2 linked regions of the Mariniflexile sp. TRM1-10 genome follow. The protein of the gene in region 2 interacts with the protein of the main gene of each other region in a pairwise test. Links are inferred from orthologs where the notes say so. Each region holds a gene or a part of one and is shown on either strand. Other genes may lie near its edges.

The links. Proteins that work in one complex are often made in the same cells at the same time.
Region 1: the proteins of sucC (region 2) and sucD interact in binary tests that used the Escherichia coli proteins (3 or more experiments, as listed by UniProt). The link is inferred for Mariniflexile sp. TRM1-10 from one-to-one orthologs.

The regions. Positions count from the first base shown.
Region 1 is NZ_CP022985.1:4,112,047-4,114,815, reverse strand. Bases 24-2,769 are described here. They hold sucD (succinate--CoA ligase subunit alpha), read left to right. Parts: upstream 24-833; coding sequence 834-1,706; downstream 1,707-2,769. Other genes in these bases: CJ739_RS17090 (VWA domain-containing protein), read left to right, coding at 2,656-2,769; fabG (3-oxoacyl-[acyl-carrier-protein] reductase), read left to right, coding at 1,858-2,604; CJ739_RS17105 (UDP-3-O-(3-hydroxymyristoyl)glucosamine N-acyltransferase), read left to right, coding at 24-760. Outside these bases: more of CJ739_RS17105, read left to right, coding at 1-23. UniProt on the Escherichia coli protein: Succinyl-CoA synthetase functions in the citric acid cycle (TCA), coupling the hydrolysis of succinyl-CoA to the synthesis of either ATP or GTP and thus represents the only step of substrate-level phosphorylation in the TCA.
Region 2 is NZ_CP022985.1:3,286,824-3,295,068, forward strand. The notes cover bases 3,037-5,847. They hold sucC (ADP-forming succinate--CoA ligase subunit beta), read left to right. Parts: upstream 3,037-3,752; coding sequence 3,753-4,943; downstream 4,944-5,847. Other genes in these bases: lysA (diaminopimelate decarboxylase), read right to left, coding at 3,037-3,555; CJ739_RS13920 (NHL domain-containing protein), read left to right, coding at 5,372-5,847. In the rest of the region: CJ739_RS13900 (hypothetical protein), read left to right, coding at 1-381; CJ739_RS13905 (acetyltransferase domain-containing protein), read right to left, coding at 548-1,729; more of lysA, read right to left, coding at 2,320-3,036; more of CJ739_RS13920, read left to right, coding at 5,848-6,661; CJ739_RS13925 (DUF1456 family protein), read right to left, coding at 7,173-7,484; CJ739_RS13930 (TerB family tellurite resistance protein), read left to right, coding at 7,857-8,245. UniProt on the Escherichia coli protein: Succinyl-CoA synthetase functions in the citric acid cycle (TCA), coupling the hydrolysis of succinyl-CoA to the synthesis of either ATP or GTP and thus represents the only step of substrate-level phosphorylation in the TCA.

The DNA.
Region 1 (2,769 bases), 820 kb from region 2 along the record:
TATTGTCTTAATTAATAAAGAAGTAGATTGTCCTGACGGAAAAGCATTATTAATTAGCGATGATCCTTTTAGGGATTTCAATAAACTTTCCGACCATTTTAAACCATTCAATATTGCTACTAGCAATATTTCCGATTCTGCCATCATTGGAGCTAATTCAGTAATACAGCCCAATTGTTTTATTGGACATCATGTGGTCATTGGAGAGGGGTGCACTATACATTCCAACGTGAGTATTTACGATGATGCTGTTATTGGTAATCATGTGACTATTCATTCAGGAACTGTTTTAGGTGCCAATGCTTTTTATTACAAAAAAAGACCAGAAGGTTTTGATCGGTTAAAATCTTGCGGACGTGTAGTTATTGAAGACCATGTCGATATTGGCGCTAATTGTACCATTGATAGAGGTGTTACAGGCGATACGACCATAAAAGAAGGTTCTAAATTAGATAATCAAATACAAATTGGGCACGATACCGTTATAGGTAAAAAGTGTTTAATCGCGTCACAAGTTGGCATTGCCGGCTGTGTTGTTGTAGAGGATGAAGTGACCATTTGGGGGCAAGTAGGCTGCACAAGTGGTGTAACCATTGGCAAAAAAGCGGTAGTTCATGCACAAACAGGTATTAGTAAATCATTGGAGGGTCATAAAACCTATTGGGGAACACCAGCACAAGAAGCTAGAGCTGAAATGAAAGAGATGGCAAACATCAAACAAATACCCGATATATTACAGTTTATAAAATCTAAAAAATAAATATAAAATGCTGCTAAAAGTATGAGCAAAAAAAGTATTTTTGTGCAGCTTTATTCAAAATAAAAAATATAAAATGAGTGTTTTAGTAAACAAAAATTCAAAAATAATAGTTCAAGGATTTACAGGTAGTGAAGGAACGTTTCATGCAAGTCAAATGATTGAATACGGAACGAACGTTGTAGGTGGCGTTACACCGGGAAAAGGTGGTCAAACACATTTAGATAAGCCTGTATTCGATACAGTAAAAGATGCTGTAGAGCAAGTTGGGGCAGATACAACCATTATATTTGTACCACCTGCTTTTGCTGCCGATGCTATTATGGAAGCTGCTGATGCAGGTATTAAAGTGATCATCACAATTACTGAAGGTATTCCAGTTGCCGACATGATAACAGCTTCAAATTATATAAAAAATAAAGAGTGTCGTTTAATTGGACCAAACTGTCCGGGAGTTATCACGCCAGGTGAAGCCAAAGTTGGTATTATGCCAGGGTTTGTTTTCAAAAAAGGCACGGTAGGTATCGTTTCTAAATCAGGAACGTTAACTTATGAAGCGGCAGACCAAGTTGTAAAACAAGGCTTAGGAATCACAACGGCTATTGGTATTGGTGGCGATCCAATTATTGGAACGACGACTAAAGAAGCAGTAGAGCTGTTAATTAACGACCCAGAAACAGAAGTGGTTGTTATGATTGGTGAAATAGGAGGTCAGTTAGAGGCAGACGCTGCAAACTGGTATAAAGCAAGCGGTAGCAAAAAACCAATTGTAGGATTTATTGCTGGTGAAACGGCGCCTGCAGGACGTACCATGGGGCACGCCGGTGCTATTGTTGGCGGAAGTGACGATACGGCGCAAGCAAAAAAGAAAATTATGAGAGCTTGTGGTATCCACGTGGTAGATTCTCCTGCCGAAATAGGTAAAAAAGTAGCTGAAGTTTTAGCTTAAAATATTTTAAAATATTTGAAAGACCTCGCAATAATTTGTGAGGTTTTTTATTTGTTGCAAGGAACTCAAATATGTATTTGCTATATTTGAATTTAAGAAATAACCAACTATCCATATTAAGTGTTCAATAAAAAATTAAAATAAGTTATAGATGAAATTATTAGAAGGAAAAACGGCCATCATCACAGGAGCCAGTAGAGGTATTGGTAGAGGGATTGCACAAGTATTTGCTGCCCAAGGTGCTAATATTGCGTTTACATATAGTAGTTCTGTTGAGGCTGCTAACGAACTTGAAAAAGAATTAATAGCGCAAGGCGTAAAAGCTAAAGGCTATAAAAGTAATGCCGCTAGCTTTGATGAAGCTCAAAAATTAGCAGACGATGTCGTGGCGGAATTTGGTAGTATTGATGTATTGGTCAATAATGCCGGTATTACAAAAGATAACTTATTAATGCGTATTACCGAAGAAGATTTTGATACCGTTATTGAAGTCAACTTAAAATCGGTTTTCAATATGACCAAGGCAGTACAAAAAACCATGCTAAAACAGCGTAAAGGCTCTATTATTAATATGAGTTCGGTTGTTGGTGTAAAAGGAAATGCAGGACAGACCAATTATGCAGCGTCTAAAGCGGGTATTATAGGGTTTTCAAAATCAGTAGCCTTAGAATTGGGTTCCAGAAACATAAGAAGCAACGTGGTTGCTCCAGGTTTTATTGAAACCGAAATGACAGCAAAACTTGATGAAGAAACCATAAAAGGATGGCGTGCAGGAATCCCATTAAAACGTGGTGGTACACCGGAAGATGTTGCTAATGCATGCGTGTTTTTAGCAAGCGACATGAGTGCCTATGTTACAGGACAAACGCTTCATGTTGACGGAGGCATGTTAACCTAATCTGTTTCCTGCGAAAGCAGGAATCTCATCTATTTAAACCAAAGTTATATAATGAGTTCAGAAACTCTATTATACATCATATTAGCAGGAATCATTGCTTTGTTATTAGCAGGATTTCAGTATAAATTCAACAAAAAAAGCATGACTAAACTAAGCATGCTTTTT
Region 2 (8,245 bases):
GGTAAATATACGAATTCAACTGCTTTTACTACCTTTGCGAGGTTTATCAACTCTGGGGAATTTGGCATCGCAATTATACCTACCTCTACCTTTCATGTAAAAGGCAGTGTAGCTAATAGCATCACCGTTATTTCTACCGATCTATTATTAAATGAGAGTCATAAAACAGTTATCATTCCACTTGGGTCATCATTTACAGTTACATTACCTGTAGCGTCAGGAATGACGGGCAGAATTTATACCATCATCAACAATTCTGCCGCTTCAAAATCCCTAACAGAAAATTATATTAATTTAGCCGGGAGTTCTATAAATACGATCAATGCAGCAAGCGGTATAGAAGTACAGAGTGATGGCACTAATTGGTATCAGATACGATAGACCGACTCGATGTCATTAATTATATATACCAAGTTTTAGCGAAGATGATCTTTAGATTGACAAATAAGGATCGGCACAGTATCATCCAGATGATTATCAATCAGTTCTTCAGGAAACCTGTTTCGTTCTAAAGTTAATTTGTTGGTGGTAGCGTTGATGAATGTTTTTATAAATAACTTAGCCACCACTTATCTTTATTAGTAGCTTTATAAACCATGTATTTCTTACTTGGAAAATAAAGAAGTATAATGACTCCAGCCCATACCATATAAACGACCATTAAGGAATATCCATAATTTATAAGATTGGCATTTTGAAATGCTTCAGCAGTAAGAATCATGTCTTGCCAATTTCCACCAAAAATTAAAATCCCTATAATTGCTAATACGTGAATGACAAAAATATGTAGGAAATAATAAAACAATGGCACGCGTCCAAATACTAAAAAGAAGTCTGTGAATTTATTTTTTACCGTTTCTATACCGTATAAAAATAATAATGCAGGTCCTAAAGTAATGAGTAAATATGAGAGTGATGGTGGGTATTTGCTAACATTAAAGAATGATAATATGGTTTTAGTGGAGGTGTCCTGTATAGTCCACGGCACCAAATCGCCATATACATTACTACCTCTAACGATAAAGAACAGAGCTATTGCGGCGAATCCCAAGATAAGTAGCCATTTTTTTCTAATGGATGCATTGAAGTTTTTTGCATAAAAATGCCCAAAACTATAGCCCAAAATTATGACTCCAACCCAAGGCAATATAGGGTAGTAGATCCCTATAAGTCTGTTGGAATCGGTGGTAATTTGGCTTCCTTGGTGCAAAATGTACCATAGAATAGCTCCAATGCTTTCACCTTTAAGTAAAATAGTGTCTAATAAATTGTGGCCAAGTATTATGATAAAACCAATAGCTATTAAAATTTGTTTAGGAAGAAAGATTAAGAAGGATAAGATGACCATGCTCAACCCAATAGCCCAAATAACTTGAAGTACCACAAAGCCATAGTTAATATCGAACCACCAGATAAGATTATTAACGGCTATTTCTAAAAACACAAGCCAAATGCCACGGGTAAACAAAAATTTAAAGAGTTCTGGTTTCGTTTTTTTGCTCCCGTATAAAAATGCCGAAGTGCCTGCTAAAAACACAAAAACCGGTGCACAATAATGCGTAATAAACCTGGTGAAAAACAAGAAAGGTGTGGTGGTTTCTAAGTTTGTAGGATTGGAAAAAAACGAACCGTAATGAAAATAATCCCTAACATGGTCTAATGCCATAATAACCATTACAACACCTCTTAAAATATCTATGGACTCTATACGGTTGGTTTTTAATGGCATAATATTTTGCTTGTTATTTTGCAGCGTCATTAAAAGACTATTTAAGTTTTATCCTTTGGCTCTTTTATGCGCCTTTTTCCACCATACATCAGCTATTTTTCGGTACATAGCTATGTACCTCTCCCTCGCGGCAGCCTGGCTCCTTCGCTAAAAAGGTCTCCCAGACCTTTTTTATACGCTCGGCCCTGTCTGACAAAAAATGTCCTATAAAATATTCCAAAAACAAAATTTAAACAGTCTCAAAGTTGTTTGGCGTCTATATATTGCTGAATGGTTCTTATTTTTCATCTTTTAAAGTCCATAAATGAGTTTTTGGGTGTTATATACGGTTTTCCTGTTTTTTTAACTGTCAGATGGAACACTCTTTATTATCATCTTGTATGTGAATGGGATTTTCATAAATGTCTCATAAAGTTTTTTTTATGGTTTAATTTTGGAATAAAGACGTAGGGGAATATCTTATAATATTAAATAAATTATTGAATATTAGCAAATTAATTTGAATGATATTGATGTCATGGATTTAGGGCAAAAAAAAATGCTTAACACTTGTTAAACATTTTTCACAAAAAGGTTATAGTTGGTAAAGTTTATTTAACCAATTGTTTTTCCTTTTTACTAGCAAAGTCTATTTCTATTTGATTGTTTAAAATATCTTCAAACGTTTCTCTTTTTCTTATTAAATGTGCTTTGTTGTTGTACCATAAAACTTCGGCAGGTCTAAATCTAGAGTTGTAGTTACTTGCCATAGAGAAGCAGTAAGCACCGGCATTTTTAAAGCATAATATGTCCCCTTCATTAATCTCTGCAATGCGGCGGTTGTTGCCAAAAGTATCTGTTTCACAAATGTAGCCTACAACGGTATAAAAACGCTCACGTCCCTTTGGGTTTGAAATGTTTACAATATCATGGTGTGACCCATAAAACATAGGACGTATTAAATGGTTAAAACCAGAATCAACTTGTGCAAAAACGGTCGAGGTTGTTTGTTTAATAGCGTTTACTTTAGTTAAAAAGCTTCCGGATTCGCTCACTAAAAATTTACCAGGTTCAAAAGCCAGTGTTAAATCTTTACCATATTCTTTACAGAAAGCATTGAATTTACTAGATAATTTTTCGCCTAGTTCTTCAATGTTGGTTTCGATATCACCTTGTTTGTATGGTACTTTAAACCCAGAACCAAAATCAATAAAATCTAAATTTTTAAATTGTTTTGCGGTTTCAAATAATATTTCACTAGCATATAAAAACACTTCAATATCTAAAATATCACTACCAGTATGCATATGAATGCCATTAATGGTCATTTTGGTATTTTCAACAATACGCAATATGTGAGGTATTTGATGAATCGAGATACCAAATTTAGAATCGATATGTCCCACAGAAATATTAGCATTTCCTCCAGCCATAACGTGCGGATTTATACGAATGCAAACAGGTGTTTTTGGATGCTTCGTGCCAAATTGCTCTAATATGGAAAGGTTGTCAATATTAATTTTAACGCCAAGTTTTGCAGCCTCTTCAATTTCAGTTAGTGATACACCATTGGGCGTAAAAATTATTTGTTCTGGTAAAAAACCAGCAGCTAAACCCAATTGAACTTCTTGTATGGAAACGGTGTCTATTCCAGAGCCTAATGAGTTAAAAAGTTTGAGTATAGATATATTAGATAATGCTTTAACGGCATAATTTATTTTAAGATGTTTAACATTTTTAAAAGCATTAGTTAGTCTTTTATATTGACTTTCAATCTTTTCGGCATCATAAACGTAAACCGGACTCCCAAAATCTTGTGCAATTTTCAGCAATTGATTTTCTAACATAATTTAAAATTTTCGTCAAAGATATTTCTTTACGATAAATAAAAAAGAAATAAATAAAAAATTATACAAATTAAACAAAATGTTAATTATATAACAACTTTAAAAAAATAATTTAAATTGGGTGTTTTACCAATTAAATATTAGGGTAAGTTATCATGATTATTTACATTTGCGCTTCTTAAACTATTTAGCAAATTATGAATTTACACGAATATCAAGGTAAAGAAATATTAAGCAGCTTTGGAGTACGTATTCAACGTGGTATTGTTGCTCAAAACGCACAAGAGGCAGTAGTCGCTGCAAAACAATTAACAGCAGAAACAGGTACAAGTTGGTATGTTATAAAAGCACAAGTCCATGCAGGTGGACGTGGTAAAGGTGGCGGTGTTAAACTTGCTAAAAACCTGAAGGAAGTAGAAGAAATTGCAGGAAAAATAATTGGGATGAACCTAATTACACCTCAAACGTCTGCTGCTGGAAAAAAAGTACACCAAGTTTTAGTTGCAGAGGATGTTTATTATCCTGGTGAAAGTGAAACAAGCGAATTTTATATGTCGGTACTTTTAAATAGAGGTACAGGACGTAATATGATTATGTATTCTACCGAAGGTGGTATGGATATTGAAACAGTGGCAGAAAAGACACCTCATTTGATTTTTACGGAAGAAATAGATCCAACCGTTGGCATCTTGCCATTTCAAGCAAGACGTATCGCTTTTAATTTGGGATTATCTGGTAACGCTTTTAAAGAAATGACAAAGTTTGTTACCAATCTTTATACAGCTTATGTAAAATCTGATTCTTCTTTATTTGAAATTAATCCGGTTTTAAAAACAAGTGATAATAAAATATTAGCTGTTGATGCTAAAGTAACGATTGATGATAATTCGCTTTTCAGACATAAAAATTATGTTGATTTACGTGATGTACGTGAAGAAAGTGCCATTGAAGTTGAAGCTGGAGAACTAGGTTTGAATTATGTTGATTTGGATGGTAATGTTGGATGTATGGTTAACGGTGCTGGTTTAGCAATGGCAACTATGGATTTAATCAAGCATTCAGGTGGTGAGCCAGCAAACTTTTTAGATGTTGGTGGTACAGCAGATGCTGCGCGTGTAGAAGCTGCTTTTAAAATCATTTTAAAAGACCCAGCTGTAAAAGCTATTTTAATTAATATTTTTGGTGGTATTGTACGTTGTGACCGTGTGGCACAAGGTGTTATCGATGCTTATAAAAACATGGGAACTATTAATGTACCAATTATTGTACGTTTACAAGGAACCAATGCGGATATAGCTAAAGAATTATTAGACAATTCTGGTTTAGCAGTTTTAAGTGCTACCGAATTTCAAGAAGCTGCAGATAAAGTACAACAAGTATTAGCTTAATTCCTGCGAAGGCAGGAATCTAAATATAAAACAAAAAGAGCAACATTAATCGTTGCTCTTTTTGTTTTAGAATGTAGTAGGCTTTTCTTTATAATTACCAAGTGGTATTTGCTTATTCAAAGTAACCGCTTCCGAAGGTAGTACAATAAGCAAAGTACCTAAAAACTAATGGTGTGTCATGCCTTAATAATTAAGTCTGGATAATATTTTAGACTAAATTGTTTCTTTTTAGCTTTCAAAAAAAAGTACTTATTGCCTACAAATTGCAGAAACGCTAACTAATTCTTATTCCAAGTGGTATAGAAAAGGGATGTAGATCAATAGCAAAATATGGATCCTCAATTCATTTTTTCTGAGAAAAACAAGCTTGTCCGAATGGGCTACTAAAATAATCATATCTTTATAGCTGAATTCCAAATCAATTCGTCATGAAAAAACTATTACTTTTTTCAACTGTACTTCTTTGTTACACATGTTCTTTTGGGCAAATAACAGTAAGCACCTTAGCAGGTTCAGGAACTGCTGGTAATGACGATGGTACAGGAACTGCGGCTAGTTTTTATCAACCACGAGGAGTTGCTGTTGATGCCTCTGGAAATGTATATGTAGCAGATTATGTAAATCATAAAATCCGTAAAATTACGGCAGCAGGGGTAGTAAGCACCTTTGCAGGTTCAGGAACTGCTGGTAGTGACGATGGTACAGGAACTGTGGCGAGTTTTAGTGGGCCATTTGGAGTTGCCATTGATGCCTCTGGCAATATATATGTTGCAGATGCTCCAAACCATAAAATCCGTAAAATTACGGCAGCAGGAGTAGTAAGCACTCTGGCAGGTTCAGGAAGCATTGGCAGTACAGATGGCATAGGAACTGCGGCTAGTTTTTATCAACCACGAGGAGTTGCTGTTGACGCCTTCGGCAATGTATATGTTGCAGATGCTCAAAACCATAAAATCCGTAAGATTACATCAGCAGGGGTAGTAAGCACTTTTGCAGGTTCAGGAACTGTTGGTAGTGACGATGGTACAGGAATTGCGGCTAGTTTTAGTTGGCCATCCGGAGTTGCCGTTGATACCTCTGGCAATATATATGTTGCAGATATGGATAACAATAAAATCCGAAAGATTACATCGGAAGGGGTGGTAAGTACCTTTACAGGTTCAGGAGCTTATGATAGTACAGATGATACAGGAACTGCGGCTAGTTTTAGAAATCCCTTTGGAGTTGCCCTTGACGCCTCCGGCAATGTATATGTAGCAGATGCTCAAAACAATAAAATCCGTAAGATTACGTCAGCAGGGGCAGTAAGCACCTTTGCAGGTTCAGTAAATGAAGGGAGTGCAGATGGTACTATTTCTGCTCGTTTTTTCTTACCAGTTGGAGTTGCCGTTGATGCTTTTGGTAACGTGTATGTTGCAGATTGGGGCAACCATAAAATACGTAAAATAGTAGATGCTTCTTTATCCAATGCAGATTTTGATATTGCTTCAAACATTGTAATATATCCAAACCCTACCACTAATTTTGTAACTATTAAGGTAAGCGATTTATTAGATGCAAAATTACAAGTAATAGACATAACAGGCAGAGTGTTACTCAAACAAATCCTTGATAACGCTACAAATAGTGTTGATATATCTCAATTACCAAATGGTCTTTACTTATTCAAAGTAACCGCTACCGAAGGTAGTACAATAAGCAAAGTAGTTAAAAACTAATGGTGTCATACCCATAAATTAAACCGCCCTTGTAGGCATTTTTTTTAATGTTAAATCGCATTCAGAATTGCGTCTAAATACAATTTTTGAATGAGCCACAGCTGTTGAAGTCCATGAAGTACAGTTTTTAAAACATAAAACAACAAATGCCTGATTGTGTATTTCTTGGAGACAGTGGTAATTTGTCAGAAGCCATTCAGTTAGATTTTTTTAAACAGTAAATATTAACATAAGACCCGAGCCTGAAAGGCAGACAGGAGAAGCAAACACCTAAAAGAGCAAATCAAAAAGAGGATAAGCCGCAACCTCATATCTTTAGAAAATCAAGAAAAAGAATTGAAGCTTTATTTTCACAATGATGCAACTAATTCAGAATTAGAAATGATTATGCTAAAACTTTTAAGGTTATAAAACAAAATCTGAGCGATAGTAAACTGGCAAAGCAAGTTTAGCAAAAATCACAACTCAAACTGATAAAATTATTACCAACCGTTTTATCAAAAAGTCTTTTTTATAAACTTTTTTGTGACGTTTTCACGGAAGCTTCGCCTTTTTCAGTTCCAGACTTGGTGCTTGGAGCTTTTTCTTTATTGGCCTCTTTCTTAGGCATCGGCCCTCGTAAATGAATAACCAAACCATTTAAAAAGTTTCGCAAAATCTGGTCACCACATTCCATATATTTTGGGTGGTCTTCACTCCTAAAAAAAGCACCAAGTTCACTTTTGGAAATTCTAAAGTCCACAAGCTCCAAAATCTTTACAATATCATCGTCCCGAAGCTTCAAGGCAACGCGTAGTTTTTTTAATATATCATTATTTGTCATATCCATAATTTTTACACTCAAATATAGGTTACCGTTTATCGATAATGTATTTAAGAGGATGCTTTTCTAGCGTTTTTGTAATTTTTTGTAAAGATACCCTAAATATTTATTTTGTTTAGCTTAATTTAAAATTATTTAATTACGGTTAACTGTATGTAAATCAGTTAATTAACATGTTGATTTTTAATTTAATAATAAAAAATTTTTATTAAAAAAGCATCAAATTTTCAGCTTGAATATTTTTTTTATTGATGAAGTAAATAAAATTCACGACCAAATACTCTAGTGTTTTCGATAAGTTACATAATATCTACGATTATTAAATTATTGTTGTGCGTATCTTTATAATGTAATTAATTAATCCCTTGAGACATGATTAATAGAGTAGAAAAACTGAGTCTTCTGTCAGAAATGATAGCTTTTGCTAAATATGATAAAGACATAAAACATATAGAGTATAACTTTTTGCTTGGTGTTGCTAAACAACTTGAAATTTCGAGAGAAGATTTCGATTATTTGATTGAGCATCCCATTAATTATATTCATTTAAAATCGCATAGTGAGCGTATTGTTCAATTTCACCGATTGGTGTTATTAATGAACATTGATGGTAATAGTAGTGATAACAATTCTAAAAATGTGATCAAGTTATATAACTTTGGTTTACGTATGGGTTTAAGTCATGAGTCTATTACCAAGGTATTATATTTAATGGAAAGTTTTCCTAATAAAATTGTACCACCAGACGTGTTGATAGATAT